2 regions of the Oscillibacter acetigenes genome follow, and region 1 is predicted to be linked to the other one. Evidence: riboswitches for the same ligand, from Rfam matches in the RefSeq annotation. Region 1 holds a riboswitch; the other holds the start of a gene.
What was found. Region 1 has a riboswitch for FMN ahead of OCV80_RS05580 (MATE family efflux transporter). Riboswitches for the same ligand answer to the same signal wherever they lie in the genome.
Positions count from the first base shown of each region.

Region 1 (7,179 bases):
GAAAAGTCACACGGGTGTGGAGGAATTCGTATGCCTAAGATATTTTCAGATTGAGCATTTTCCCTTTTCTGAAAAAGAGCAGGCCCATAACCACCATGTAGCCCTCCTTGAGCACCATAAGACCAAACAGGACCCACATCTGGGGATAGCGGAAGGCCAGACAAAGAGCCAATGCACCGTGTGTCAGTTTGTCCGCGATCGGGTCAAGCGCCTTGCCCAAATTTGTGATCATGTTGAACTTTCTTGCGATCATCCCATCAAACAGATCCGTGAGACTGGAGAGGAGGACAACACCTGCGGCCCAATGGTACGCTTCTTTTGCCAGATAGAGGTAACAGAATACCGGAATGAGGAGGAGCCGAAAATATCCCATCAGGTTCGGAATAGAGAATCTCTCTTTTGTGTTGAATGGCTTCATTGAGGTTCTTCTCCATCTCCTATATGCAGACAAGTCATGCGGAAGCAGAAGACTGGAAAAATTGCGACAACGCGTTTACAGCTTCGGCTTCGTCAGGGCCGTCTGCAGCGACCTGTACCTGCTGTCCCTGACGAAAGCCGAAGGAGACGACCCCGAGAAGACTTTTCGCATTGATGCTTCGCTCACCGGCGATTATGCGGATGGTGCTCTGAAAGACATTGACATGGCTTACAAACAGTGCGGCTGTATGTGTGGTGAAATCTTCCTCCAACTGCAATGAAAGGGTCCGCGTTGTCATGGGAATCGTCCTCCCAATGATAGATTTTCATTTATAAATGCTCGATCCAGGGGCTTCGGAACATGTGCGCTTATGATGCGCGATATTTGCGCTCTCCTTTGCACAGCCAGCCCTTTCTTCTCCAACTCCGAAATTCCCAGCGGGCCAGCAGCAGGCAGAGCAGGAACGCAAGAGCATCGGCTATCGGTGCGGCCAGAAGTGCGCCGTCCAGCCCGAAGGAGCGGGATAGCAGAAGCGCCAGAGGGATCAGGAAGCAGCCCTGCCGGGCCAGAGGAATCAGCAGGGACTTACCAGGCCGGCCGATCCCCTGGAAGAAGGAGGCTGAGGTCATGTGAAGGCCATACAGGAAAAAGGCCAGCATATAGAGCCGGAAGCAGTGCTGTGCGCAATCCAGATAGAGCGCATTGTCCGATACAAAGCAGCTTGCGATCTGCCGCGGGAACACCATGAAAATGAGAAACCACACCACTGAAATGCCTACTGCAATAAGAGAAGCTATATGGAATGTCTTTTGGACCCGCGCATAGTGGTTGGCGCCGAAATTATAGCCGTTGATGGGCTGGATGGCAGAGGACACCCCGACGAACATGGAGTGAGCGATCTGGTAGACCTTCATCATCATGCCGTAGACGGATAAGGCAATGTCACTGCCATAGACTGTGGCGGCTCCATAGGCCCGCATCAGATTGTTCAGGGTAATCTGCACCAGAGCGGAGAGCATCTGCGTAAGCAAGCTGGGGAAGCCCAGTGCCAGAATACGACAGGTCAGCTTCCGTGTAGGGCGCAGGTCCTCCCGCCGGATATGAACGGTTTTGAGGCGGCGCAGGTAGAGCAGGGCCAGGCATCCAGCAGCCACCTGCCCGATCACCGTGGCGATCCCGGCGCCCACAACGCCCATCTTCAGCGGAAAGATAAAGATAGGGTCCAGGATCAGGTTGATGACCGCCCCTGTCATCATGCACTTCATCATGTACTGCGGGGAGCCGTCCGCCCGGATAATGGCGGTGAAGGCGGGACAAAGGAGCTGGAACGGGATCCCCCATGCGATGGCGCGCATATTAGGACAGAGACTCTGCATAGGCAGTCGACGTCGCGCCGAAAAGGACTACGATCTGCGGGGCGAAGATGCCGCAGGCCAGAGCGGCCAGCAGACCGCTGGCCAAGATCAGGGTGAGGGCGTGACTGATGGTGCTGTCCGCCTCCCGCTGCTCTTTCCGACCCAGGCACAGACTGATATTGGCGGCACATCCGTCTCCCAGCATCAATGCCACAGCATTGACCAGAATGGTCAGCGGGAACGCGATATTAGTGGCTGCCATTCCTGTAATGCCCACGCCCTGTCCGACAAAGATCTGATCCACGATGTTATAGAGGTAGTTGACCATCAGTGTCAGTGAGGTGGGAACGGCGTATCGAACGATCAGTTTGGGTATGGGATCCGTTTCCAATGGGTTTGGCTGCAGGTTTGGCTCCATAGCAAGGCTCCTTCCGTATTCATACTGGACGCTTCCGAGGGAGAAGCCGCCGGAAATAAAAAATCCCGGCGCCATTTCCCTGACGCAGAGAGATGGCTGTACCGGGTGCTTAGAGTATACACTTTTGCTTGAGGAGGATGGGCATCCGGCACGGCACCAGAAAGCCTTCTTCTCCCCTCCAGACCGAACCTGTTGGCTCCGGAATTCCACCGGATTAGCTGATCGCTCGCGGACTGTTACCGCCAGTAGAGAAATATCTCGTTTCCGAAGAAAACTTACATACCTAAATGTATCATTAAATAAAAGAACCGTCAAGGAAAATGTCCTTCCCGCCGTATCAACTTCTGCGCTTTCTGATCGATATCCTGTGTCCCGTACAAGGCATTCCATTTTGGCTTTTCCTGTGGTAAAATATCAAAATCGACAAAATCACAGGAGGCAGGACAGGGATGAAAACGGGCTTGGTCTTGGAGGGCGGCGCCATGCGCGGAATGTTTACCGCAGGCGTTCTGGACTCCTGGATGGATGAACAGATATCCTTTGATGGAATCGTCGGTGTGTCGGCCGGTGCGCTGTTTGGGATCAATGCTCCCGCCGGTCAGAAGGGACGCGCCATACGGTATAATTTGAAGTATATCCGGGATAAGCGGTACATGGGGCTGCGCTCGCTGCTGACCACGGGCAATCTGATCAACGCCGACTTTGCCTTCTATGAGGTGTCCTCCAAGCTGGACGTATTTGATGAAGCGGCCTTTCAGAGATCGGGCGTTGACTTCTATGCCGCGGTCACCGATCTGCACACAGGCGCCCCGGAGTATATCCGGATCACAGAGCCGTTCCGTCAGATGGAGGTCCTGCGGGCCACCTCTGCCATGCCCTATGTCTCCCGGCCTGTGGAGTTGGATGGGAGGTTCTACCTGGATGGCGGGGTCAGCGACAGTATTCCAGTCCATTTCTGCAAGAGTCTGGGCTACGACAAGACCGTTCTCGTGCTCACACGTCCCTTGGAGTATCGGAAAGAGCGGCCCGCAGCATGGCTTCAGCGATTCAACCGCCTCTATTACCATCGCTATCCGGCCTTTGCGGAGAGTCTGAACCGGCGGTGGGAAGTCTATAACCGGCAGGTGGAGGAGATCATAGGGATGGAGCAGCGCGGGGGGCTCTTCGTGGTTCGGCCCAATGGCCCACTCCCAATCAGGCGTGTGGAAAAGGACCCCGCCAAGCTGCAGGCTGTTTATGACCTCGGGGCAGAGGCCGGCAGGGCGTCTCTCAGCGGACTGAAAGAGTATTTGCTGACGCATGAATGATGGTAGATGATATAGGAAATTGCGCATCCAGCAGGCAGGGGCTTGTATGGATGCGCAGTTTTTCTTTGTGCAGTATACAGCGTCCCTTGGTCCAGGTATCATGGTTGGCAAAACTGGCGGGATGGCATATATACTTTTTGAATAAAGAATTTCTGATACATATCGGACAAATTGACATTTTTTTCAAGTAACATTATAATGTTCATATATTCACTGCCACAAGAGGACGTGGTTAGAAGGGGTGAAGAATATGGATCAGGATCTGCCCTTATGGGTAGAGGGCTGCGCCGAAACATATATAATGTGGGTGTGAATGGAAGCAGACAGCTGCTGAAGATCTTGCCGGACAAAGGTATGCAGGTGCGGCCCTCTGGAGCAAACAAAGAAAAGGAGGGCATTTTTGATGGATCACAGCGTATTGACGATTTTGGATCTGGGAATCATTGCGGCATACCTTGTCATCATGGTCCTGGTGGGGGTCTATTCCGTCAGGCGGATCCAGAACACAAAGGATTATTATGTAGCGGGCCGGTCCTTTGGGCCGATGGTGCTGATGGCCACCGTCTGCGCGACGATCATCGGCGGCAGCGGTCTGATGGGCCGGGCAGGTGTGGCCTATACCGACGGCTTCAAGGCGGTCCTTACCGCAATTCCATACCTTCTGGGAATGTTCATTTTCTCCGGCATCGCCGGGAAGATCTCGGATATCGGGATGCAGTACGGGATCACCTCTATCCCGGAGCTGTTTGAACGGCGGTTTGGCCGGGCAGCCAAGATCACCCTCTCTGTGCTGATCGCGTTCGCCATGATGGGGACGGTGGCCTCCCAGGTCACCGCCACGGCCACGATCATCCGGATGCTGGGGGGAGAGTTCGGCCTCTCCTATGAGATGGGCGCGCTGATCGCAACAGTGGTCTTTATGGTCTACACAGCCACCTCCGGCCTGTTCGGCGTGGTATACACCGACGTGCTGCAATTTTATATGCTGATCGTCTTCGTGTATATCCTGATCCCGGTGGCGGCCCTGTTCAACGTGGGCGGCTTTGCGAACTTTGCGGCCAACCTGGACCCGGCGCTGGTGGAGCCGCATATTGACGGCAGCATTTTGGGAGACATCATCACCTATCTGGTTTTCACCATGGCAGGTGCGGAAATGTGGCAGCGCGCATTTGCCGCCAAGAGCCGAAGGGCGGCAAAGCGCGGGATGTTCCTGGGTACGGCCGTATACGGCGTGACCATTGTGCTGGTCTACTTCATGGGTGTTGTGGGCCGTCAGATCCTCGGCGGCGACATCCTGGCGCAGTATGGCTCGACGGACGCTGTCGTTCCGGCCCTGGCGATCCGGATCCTTCCCGCCGGTCTGACGGGACTTGCGTTGGCCGGTATGCTCTCGGTCATCATGTCCACGGCGGACAGCTATCTGCTGGTATCTGTGCAGACCTGCGTCCACGACATCGGAAAGACCATCCGTCCCCAAATGCCGGAGCGGACCGAGATCTCCCTCTCCCGCATCTTCTCCATTGTCCTGCCCCTGGGCGCGCTGGTGATCGCGTTGTACATCCACAATGCATACAACATCCTCATGTTCGCCTGGAGCTTCTATGCCGCATCGGCTGGGATTCCCGCATTTGCAGCGCTGTTCTGGAAGAAGGCAACCAAGACCGGCGTCATGGCCGGGTTGCTGGGCGGGTTTGTTGTCTGCGTTGGCTGGAAGCTGGCAGGCCAGCCCTTCGGCCTTGGGGCGGCGGTGCCGGGCACGGTTGCCTGCGGTATCGCACTGGTCGTTGTGAGCCTTGCGACTTATAAGCGCGCACCGTCCGTATTCCTGAAAGCTGAAAAGCAGAGCTGATAGGGAGCTGCTGCATCCCCATATCGGAAAGCAATGGAGTGAACATTATAAGAGCCAGCCGGAAATTTTGAAGATCCCCGGCTGGCTTTGTTTTGGCGTATTACTGATAGATAAAAAGTCTCCGATCAGACAGCAGACCTCGCCACTGCTGTCTTTGCCCCAATACCAATGGCACACACCGCTTTTTCAGATCGCGTCACCAATGCGGCGGTCAGCGCTCCGTCCTCAGAGCTTCCGACAGCGTATGGCAGTTCTTCATCTTCTGCATCCCAAAATCCTGTCCTGCACGCATCAACTACATGGCGGGACGGTGGCCTGCGCTTGTGCGCCTGGCCATGGACCATCTTTGCAACAACAAAGGTTACTGGATTTCTGCTGCGGAACCGGATGATGGCAAAGGCTGAGAAGTGATCCTGATTTGTCCGGAGCACAGCTTCAGCAGACCGATATCCTGCCGTGTGACGCGACATATCCCATGCGGATTTGTCAGCAGAGCGACATCTGCCTTCTCGCCATTCCAAGCCATTCTCAGAAAGGAAACTAATATCGTTCAGAAAGGCGAATTGCAGGAAGAAGTCATTGCAAAAATACAACAAGCACGCCCTGCGGAGCGATGGGGAGAAAGACCAAAACAAGGGAGGCACGCTTTTACAACCCGTATCCGTCATTGCGGGCCGCCCACCGCGCGGGACTTCTATACACCATGGTATAAAACAGTTCTGCGGGCTTTTACGCCGTCACAGGGCACAGCCGGGCAGAGATCATTTGTGCCAGTGCGGACCGCAGCAAGACCAATGGACCTGATCGCCTGGAAACGCGTGCTGGATGGGCGTACGATGAGCGGGTATTCCAACTGCATTGAGTATCTGATCGAGCGCCAGAGCACCTTCGCCATGTGGAAATTTGCCGCCTGTGTCAGTGAGCTTCTGGTTTTCCGCCGATAGGATATTTTGGGATAAGGGCGCGCCCCCAGACAAGCGGCCGTCGTCAAGGCAGACAAGGAGCATGATGCGTTCAACAAGACCCGGAAAATGGTCTCCGACTCTAACAAGGAAGTGCTCAGAATACTGGAGTCAGGAGATGGAAAATAACTTCATTATATAATTGGCTTTTTCGTGATCTTATGGTATGATACCCTTACGCTGTCCAGAGCATAATTTCTAGAATGAATCCCCCTCTGTAATGTGAGTGAATCACCGCAAAGTGGTACTGTTCGGCGCCGATGGGCGCTATCTTTTTGTCTGGGCGGATGTAGAAGCACGGATGAAGAAGAATTACAATATGCATTGTATGCCGATGGTTGTGCTGTTGAACCTCGGAGAGGATGCGCTGGTTGTCCGCCGCCAAGGATATGAAGGCGTGCCGCAAAATACGGGCCTGCCTGAATGGCTGACGGACGGAGAAAGGGGGCAAAGTGATGCGCACACTGATTAAACACGGACTGATTGTAGACCCGGCCAGTCATGTTCACTCCAAAAATAATCTGCTAGTGGAAGACGGGCGTATTCAGGGGCTGACTGCTGAAGAGCCGGAAGCTGATGTGATTTTGGATGCCGAAGGGATGGTGGTTTCACCTGGTTTTGTGGATATCCACATGCACGAGGATCCTTATGACCCAGAGGAGGGGCGACTGATTCCCAGCATTATGACCTCCATGCTTCGCATGGGAGTCACTACAGCGATTGGTGGAAACTGCGGTATCAATACGGTCTCGCCTCTGCGGTATTTAGAATTGATGGACCGTGATGGCGGCCCGATCAATATGGGACTACTAGCTGGCCATACCTTCCTGCGGGAGCAGGCCGGGCACCGGGACAAGTACAGTGCAATTC
Region 1 covers NZ_JAOQKG010000002.1:338,096-345,274, forward strand. The annotation lists gene OCV80_RS05565 (CDP-alcohol phosphatidyltransferase family protein) at 35-418, opposite strand; gene OCV80_RS05570 (HPr family phosphocarrier protein) at 453-716, opposite strand; gene OCV80_RS05575 (MATE family efflux transporter) at 787-1,773, opposite strand; gene OCV80_RS05580 (MATE family efflux transporter) at 1,775-2,191, opposite strand; FMN riboswitch at 2,354-2,467, opposite strand; gene OCV80_RS05585 (patatin-like phospholipase family protein) at 2,641-3,498, shown strand; gene OCV80_RS05590 (sodium:solute symporter family protein) at 3,902-5,347, shown strand; gene OCV80_RS05595 (hypothetical protein) at 5,473-5,940, opposite strand; gene OCV80_RS05600 (hypothetical protein) at 6,115-6,291, shown strand; gene OCV80_RS05605 (hypothetical protein) at 6,611-6,781, shown strand; gene OCV80_RS05610 (N-acyl-D-amino-acid deacylase family protein) at 6,765-7,179, shown strand, end outside.

Region 2 (7,179 bases), on a different contig from region 1:
GGATACCGCTGGTGACGAAGGGCTTCTCCGGGTCGTTGGGGATGGTGTTCTTGTTCACCGTGATGCCTACCTCATCCAGCCGGTGCTCATACTCCTTGCCGGTGAGGCCAAAGTGCCGGGTGTCCACCAGAATCAGATGGTTGTCCGTGCCGCCGGAGACCAGCCGGAAGCCCTGCTCGATCAGCTTTTCCGCCAGAACCCCGGCGTTGGCAGCCACCTGCCGCCCATAGGCCCGGAACTCCGGCTTCAGCGCCTCGCCCAAGCACACGGCCTTGGCGGCGATGATATGCTCCAGCGGACCGCCCTGTGTGCCGGGGAACACGGCGGAGTTGATCTTTTTGTACAGGTCGTCGTCATTGCACAGGATCATGCCGCCCCGGGGACCCCGCAATGTCTTGTGGGTGGTGGTGGTCACCACATCGGCGTAGGGGATGGGGGAGGGATGAACACCGGCGGCCACCAGACCCGCAATGTGGGCCATGTCCACCATCAGCCGGGCGCCCACTGCGTCGGCGATCTCCCGGAACTTGGCAAAGTCCAGGGTGCGGGGATAGGCGCTGGCCCCTGCCAGGATCAGCTTGGGGCGGCACTCCTTGGCGATGGCCATCACCTGCTCGTAGTCGATGGTCTCTGTGTCGTCAGACACGCCATAGGGAACGATGCGGAAATATTTGCCGGAGATGTTCACCGGGCTGCCGTGGCTCAGATGGCCGCCATGGGCCAGATTCATACTGAGCACTGTGTCACCGGGCTGCAGCAGGGCAAAGAACGCCGCCAGATTGGCGTTGGCGCCGGAGTGGGGCTGGACATTGGCGTGCGCACAGTCGAACAGCTGACAGGCCCTCTGCCGCGCCAGCTCCTCCGTCACGTCCACGGCATAGCAGCCTCCGTAATACCGCTTTCCAGGATAGCCCTCCGCATACTTATTGGTGAGACAAGTGCCCATGGCCAGCAGGACGGCCTTGCTGACGATGTTCTCGGAGGCGATCAGCTCAATGTTGTGCTGCTCCCGGTCGAATTCCTTCTGAATAGATGCCCCCACCTCGGGGTCGGCCTGGGAGAGAAAGTCCATGATGTCCTGGATCATTGCAGGGGTCCTCCTTCGTGTGATCCGGTCTTCCGGAAAATATAAGCCTTTTCCAGCTTATCAGAGTTCCAGGGACCTGTCAAGGGAACAAGAGGTAATACCCCCACAAAATGTTGTAGAGATAGTGGGAATATTTTGACGATTTTGTGGGAGGCGGACCTTTTCCCAGTCATTCCAGCCGGGATGGCGTGCCGTCCTCAAAAAGTCCGGCTTCTGTCAGCACCCAGGGGATGGGATAGTCGTGGACGCCGAAGGGGATCTCCTGGCGCAGCAGCCGCTCCCGGCACAGCAGAACCGCCGCGCCCCGGTAGTGGGCCAGGAAGCGGTCGTAATAGCCGCCGCCCCGCCCCAGACGGCGGCCCTCCCGGCTGCAGGTGACACAGGGGATCACCGCCAGGTCGATCTGGTCCGGGGAGAGGGCAGGGCTGTCTGCCGGAGGCTCCAGAATGCCGTAGGCGCCGGGGAAGAGCTCCTTCAGGTCGCGGATGGCCCGCAGCTCCATGATGCCATCCGCCACACACAGAGGGACGCACAGCATCTTGCCGTCTGCCAGAGTCTGCTCCAGGATGGGACGGGTGTCGATCTCCCGCCCGGCGGAGACGAAGCAGAACACCGCTCCGGCACTGCGATACTCTGGAAGAGCCAGGAGATGGCGGGCGATGGCCCGGTCCGCCGCTTCCCGGTACCGGAAGGGGAGCTGGGCGCTGAGGCGCCGGATCGTAGCCCGGAGCTGCTGTTTTTCCTCGTCTATTGTCATGGCAGGGGATCCTCCTCTTTCTCTGGACGGGCCGCGCCGTAGGAGATGACGTCGGTCCCGAACTTTCCACGGAGGCGGTCCATAGCCGCCTCCAGCTTTTCCTGTTTTTCTTTTTTGGGCGCCGCCCCAGCTGTGAACAGGTCTACCTGTTCATAGGCGTCCTCCGACCGAACCAGATGGATGGCGGTAACAGTCAGGGCCCGCACGGGAGCCGGGGGTTTCCACAGCTGGCCGGTCAGGTCCATGGCCGCCGCCGTCAGCTCCCGGATCAGGTGGGTGGGGGCGGAGAGCTGCATCTGACGGGAGCGGTCATGGAACTGGGGATCCCGCACCGTCACCTGGACGCCGCCGGCATACAGCCCGCTGTGCCGCAGTCGGGTGGCCACGGAGTCCGCCAGCACGGCGACGCCGCCCCGCACCTGCTCTGCGGTGGTGAGGTTTTTCGGGAAGGTAGTGCCGTTGCCAACGGACTTCACCATCTCCGGCTCGTACCGGGAGCGGACTGGATCGGTGTCCAGCCCGTTGGCATAGTCGTGGAGCTGGACGCCCATTTTGCCCATCAGGGTCTCCAGGGCATCCCGCTTGCAGGCCGCCAACTCTCCGATGGTCTTCACGCCGAACTGGGCCAAAATCTTCCGGGCGGCGCCCCCCACGTACAGCAGCGCCCCCACCGGCAGAGGCCAGACCAGCCTCTGCCAGTTCTCCCGGGAGACGACAGTGGTGGCGTCGGGTTTCCGGTAGTCGCTGCCCAGCTTGGCAAACACCTTGTTGAAGGAGACCCCCACTGAGAGGGTCAGTCCCATCTCCTGCTTCATCCGTTGCCGCAGATGGTCTGCCAGGGCCTTGGCATCACCGCCGAAGAGGTGGAGGGTATGGGTGACGTCCAGCCAGCTCTCATCGATGCCGAAGGGCTCCACCAGGTCCGTGTACTGCTCGTAGATGGTGTTGACCTCTTTGGAGACCTGCCGGTACAGTTTGTGGTGGGGTGGCAGCAGCACCAGCTCCGGGCACTTTTTCTTGGCCTGCCAGATGGTTTCCGCCGTCTGGACGCCGAATTTTTTCGCCGGTTCATTCTTGGCCAGGATGATGCCGTGGCGGGAGGTGGGATCTCCGCAGACCGCCACGGGCACGTTCTGCAGGTCTGGTCGGCTCCGCAGCTCCACGGAGGCGTAAAAGCTGTTCAGATCGCAGTGCAGGATGATGCGGTCCATGGCCCCGCCTCCTTTCTCACTTCTATTATAGCACATCTGTTCGTTCCTGAAAAGGGAGAAGGGATGGGAAGGTTTTGACATACCGGCGCAGGGAGGCGGAGGGACGGATATGGGCCGCAGTAAAAGGCGCGGGGACGGTATCCGCCCCCGCGCCTGTGGTGTTCAGATTTACAGAATCCCCATCAGCACCAGGGCCAGCACCACAAAGGTTGCCAGCAGGGCCAGGGAGAACAGGAGGAACCCGGCGCTCAGCTTGCCCTTGCCCTCGACAGGCGCATGGGACTCCGGTACCAGCCGGGCCTTCCGCAGGGCGGTGACCACCGGCTTGTAGAGCAGCAGGATCAGCGCCATGTTCAGGCCGCCCTTCACCAGGTTGAAGGGCAGGAACACCGGGATCAGCATGGGGACCACGATTTCCTCGCGATCCATTCCCATGTAGATGGGCGTGATGAGATAGTTCCACAGCAGCATCACCACGGTGAGGCAAACAGTGCCCAGGGCCAGACCGATGACGGCGCCCTTGCGGGTGTGGAACTTCTTGTAGACGAAGGCGGCGGTGCAGCAGAAGGCGCAGGTAGCCAGCACATTCATGATGCAGCCGATGGGGCCGGTGTCGCTGACGGTGAACATCTCCACCACGGCCACCACGATGGAGATGACGGCGGCGGACAGAGGTCCGAAGAGGAAGGCGCCGATGCAGATGACCGTGTCCTTCAGGTCCATCTGCAGGAAGCCGGACACCTGTGGCAGCATCTTGCTGAGGAGCATCACCACATAGGCGATGGCCGCCAGCATGGCCAGGGAGGTGATGGTTCGGACGTTTGTTGCGGGCCGGGAGGGGTTCTTGATGGCGTTGGCATTGGGTTCGGACATAAAAATACACTCCTTTTCGTTGCTTGAAAACACCCTGGACGCTTTGGCTTCTCCAAGGTGATCCACGCAACGCAGGAGCGCGAACAAACGCGCGGCCACGCCGCACTCATCTTCTTCCATCCAGACTGTAACTGTTGGTCCCGGAGTTTCACCGAGTCAGCGCCTGTGCATACGCGCAGGCGGTCGCGGACTGTACCGCCAGTGGGGAATTTCACCCCGCCCTGAAGACAAAGTATTCAGTTGCTTTCTGGCCATAGTATATGACAGCGCGGAAGAAATTGCAAGTCCCTAAATGAAAAAACGGCAAATTTCCCGTGGGTCTTTACAAACAAGAACGGATGTTCTATACTGAATCAAAGACCAGAAGGAGGGAGGCGGAGACCATGCGGGGGCGGCAGGCGGCCTGCTGCTTTACCGGGCACCGGCCCGGTAAGCTGCCATGGCGGTATAACGAGGAGGACCTGCGCTGCGTGTCGCTCAAGGCCCGCATCGCAGACGCGGTGGAGGCGGCCTATCAGGAGGGATTCCGTCACTTTCTCTGCGGCATGGCCCTGGGCTGTGACCTGTATTTCTGCGAGTGCGTCCTCCGCCTGCGCCAGACGCACCCGGACGTGACGGTGGAGGCGGCCGTCCCATGTCCCTCCCAGGCGGATGCCTGGCCGCCGGACCAGCGGCGGCGGTATGAGCGGCTGGTGGCTGCCTGTGACTTTGAGACCCTGGTGTCCGCCTGCTACACCCCCGCCTGTATGCAGCGGCGGGACCGGTATATGGTGGACCACGCCGCGCTGCTGATCGCCGCCTTTGACGGGTCTCCCGGCGGAACCCGGTACACGGTGGAGTACGCCATGCGCCGGGGGCTGGAGATCGTGGACCTGCCCATTGTGCTGGAGCCCGCCCGATAGGCCGGGGCGCTTGGATGCGGAGACGTCCGGTGCCTTGGTTTTTTCTTGCAATATGGGCCGGAGCCGTTGCGCGGGGAGCCCTGTTGTGGTATGTTGGAGAGGAAGGCAATCTGAGATTGCGGAACTTCCATGCTTGGTTGCTGGTATGCAACCGGGCGGCCTGATAAGCTGAAGGCATCCAAGAGAAGGGAGAATGCCTATGACATTCGGAGAGAAGCTGCAATCCCTCCGGCAGAGAGCCGGCATGAGCCAGGACGCGCTGGCCGAGCGCCTGCAGGTGAGCCGGCAGGCCGTCAGCCGCTGGGAACGGGACGAGACCATGCCGGAGACGGACAAAGTGGTGGCCCTGGCGGATATTTTCGGTGTGACAACAGACTATCTGCTCCGCCTCCAGCTGGAGCAGACGAAGCCGGAGGAGAAGCAGCCGCCGCCCCAGGAACGGAAGGACTGGGTGGAGCGTTTTTTGGCCTTTAGCAAGCGGAAGTGGTACCTGCTGGGATGGGTGCTGATCGCCTGGGGCGTATTGGATCTGGTGCAGCTGGCGCTGTTTTATCTGGCGTACCGGGGGATGCTGGGCGGATTCACGGGTCTGATCGGCTGGGATATGGCGGAGATGGGCGGAGTGAATCTGCTTGACGTGTTCCCGGCAGGTGTGCTGCTGTTCCCGGCCCTGTACGCCGCCGTGAAGATCGCGGCGGGGGTGCTGGTGCTGTATTTCGGAAAAAGGCATGTACAAAAGAAGCGGGAGGAGGAAATGCAGTGAAGGGAATCTTTTGGGGGTTCTTCTTGATCTTTATCAATTTTTATGTGACAATCAACGGACATACACTGAATCTGCTGCCGACCTTTGCGGGTTATATCTTACTCTATCGGGCAGCAGGGGAATTGTTGGGAGAGAGCGGTCGATTCGGGAAACTCCGCCCCTTTGCTGTGGCTGTGGCCATATACACAGGTATCCTGTGGGTGGGAGACTTGCTGGGCGTGACCGGCGCAAACTGGCTGAGTACGCTCCTGGAGCTGGCTGCTCTGGCGGTCGCCCTGTATATTTCCTGGAGCGTGATCCAGGCCATTTTGGAGATGGAGACCCATTATGGGACAGATCTGAACGGCACTTCGGCACGGACCGCCTGGTTTGTCCTGTTGGCGGCACAGATTGCCGGAACGCTGGGCGGCCTGCTGCTGGACGCTTTGGCACTGATGGCCCTGATTGCCCTGCTGGTGGGCATCATCTGGTTTCTCGCGGCACTGTGGAAGTGCGCCGGGCTCTATGACGGCCTGCCGCCCAAGGACGCCGGCCTGGAAAACCTGTGAGAGACCGAGAGGAGAGAGACCGCCATGCGAAAGGTACTGCCCATGTCCCGCATCCGGGAGATGGAGCCCTATATGGACGCCAAGGTGCTGGACTACATCCACGAGGGGCAGATCGAAGCGTTTGAGGGCTTTGAGGACTTCGATCTGATCGCCTTTGACTGGTACGACGTGCGCAGCGAGCGGACGGCAGCATCCCAGATGCTGCTGTATCTGGACCGGGAGGACCTGTTCGTCTTCTGTGAGGACGACGCAGCGGAGGACGCCGCCCAGGCGGCCCTGCTGGTGCCGGAGGAAGAGGCACTGTCCAACGAGCAGGTGCTCCACCGCTTCTTCGTCCGGCTGCTGAGGGGGGATATGGCCCATCTGGACCGGCTGGAGGCGGACATCAGCGATGGGGAGACAGAGGTGCTCACCGGTGCCCATGAGGCGTATCTGGACCGGATCATCGCTTGGCGGCAGGAGCTGCTGCGGCTGAAGCGGTACTACGAGCAGCTGGATTCCATCTTTGACGAGCTGGCGGAGAACGACAACAGCCTGCTGGGCAAGCAGAACACCCGCCGTTTTGCAAACTTGGGCAATCGGATGGAGCGGTATCTGAACGCGGTCCAGTCCCTGCGGGAGTCCGTGGCCCAACTGCGGGAGGCCTATCAGTCCCAGCTGTCCATCCAGCAGAACGACCTGATGAAGATCTTCACCGTGGTGACGGCGGTGTTCCTGCCCCTGACCCTGCTGGTAGGCTGGTATGGGATGAACTTTGTGGGGATGCCGGAGCTCCACTGGAAGTACGGATACCCGGCGGTGATTCTGGTGAGCGTGGGGATCGTGGCGGCGCTGGTGATCTACTTCAAGAAGAAAAAGTGGCTGTGACACAGAAAAACAGCAGGCCGTCCCCATTGGGGGGCGGCCTGCTTTGTGCCTCGCAGCGGTTCAGGTTGCCCGGTCCCGCAGATATCTGTCGATGTCGAAGGCCAGCAGCTTCGTGTCCCCCTTGAGATACAGGGGGTGGTGGGGGTGGCCGGATTTCAGCAGGGGGCCGGC
Region 2 covers NZ_JAOQKG010000003.1:3,763-10,941, forward strand. The annotation lists gene glyA (serine hydroxymethyltransferase) at 1-1,087, opposite strand, end outside; gene OCV80_RS06695 (5-formyltetrahydrofolate cyclo-ligase) at 1,257-1,844, opposite strand; gene dinB (DNA polymerase IV) at 1,841-3,055, opposite strand; gene OCV80_RS06705 (ECF transporter S component) at 3,224-3,928, opposite strand; FMN riboswitch at 4,033-4,161, opposite strand; gene OCV80_RS06710 (SLOG family protein) at 4,312-4,830, shown strand; gene OCV80_RS06715 (helix-turn-helix domain-containing protein) at 5,030-5,593, shown strand; gene OCV80_RS06720 (hypothetical protein) at 5,590-6,141, shown strand; gene OCV80_RS06725 (magnesium transporter CorA family protein) at 6,166-7,008, shown strand; gene OCV80_RS06730 (DUF1643 domain-containing protein) at 7,069-7,179, opposite strand, start outside.
Region 2: it holds a riboswitch for FMN, as region 1 does, so the genes downstream of both, OCV80_RS06705 (ECF transporter S component) here and OCV80_RS05580 (MATE family efflux transporter) in region 1, are expected to answer to the same signal.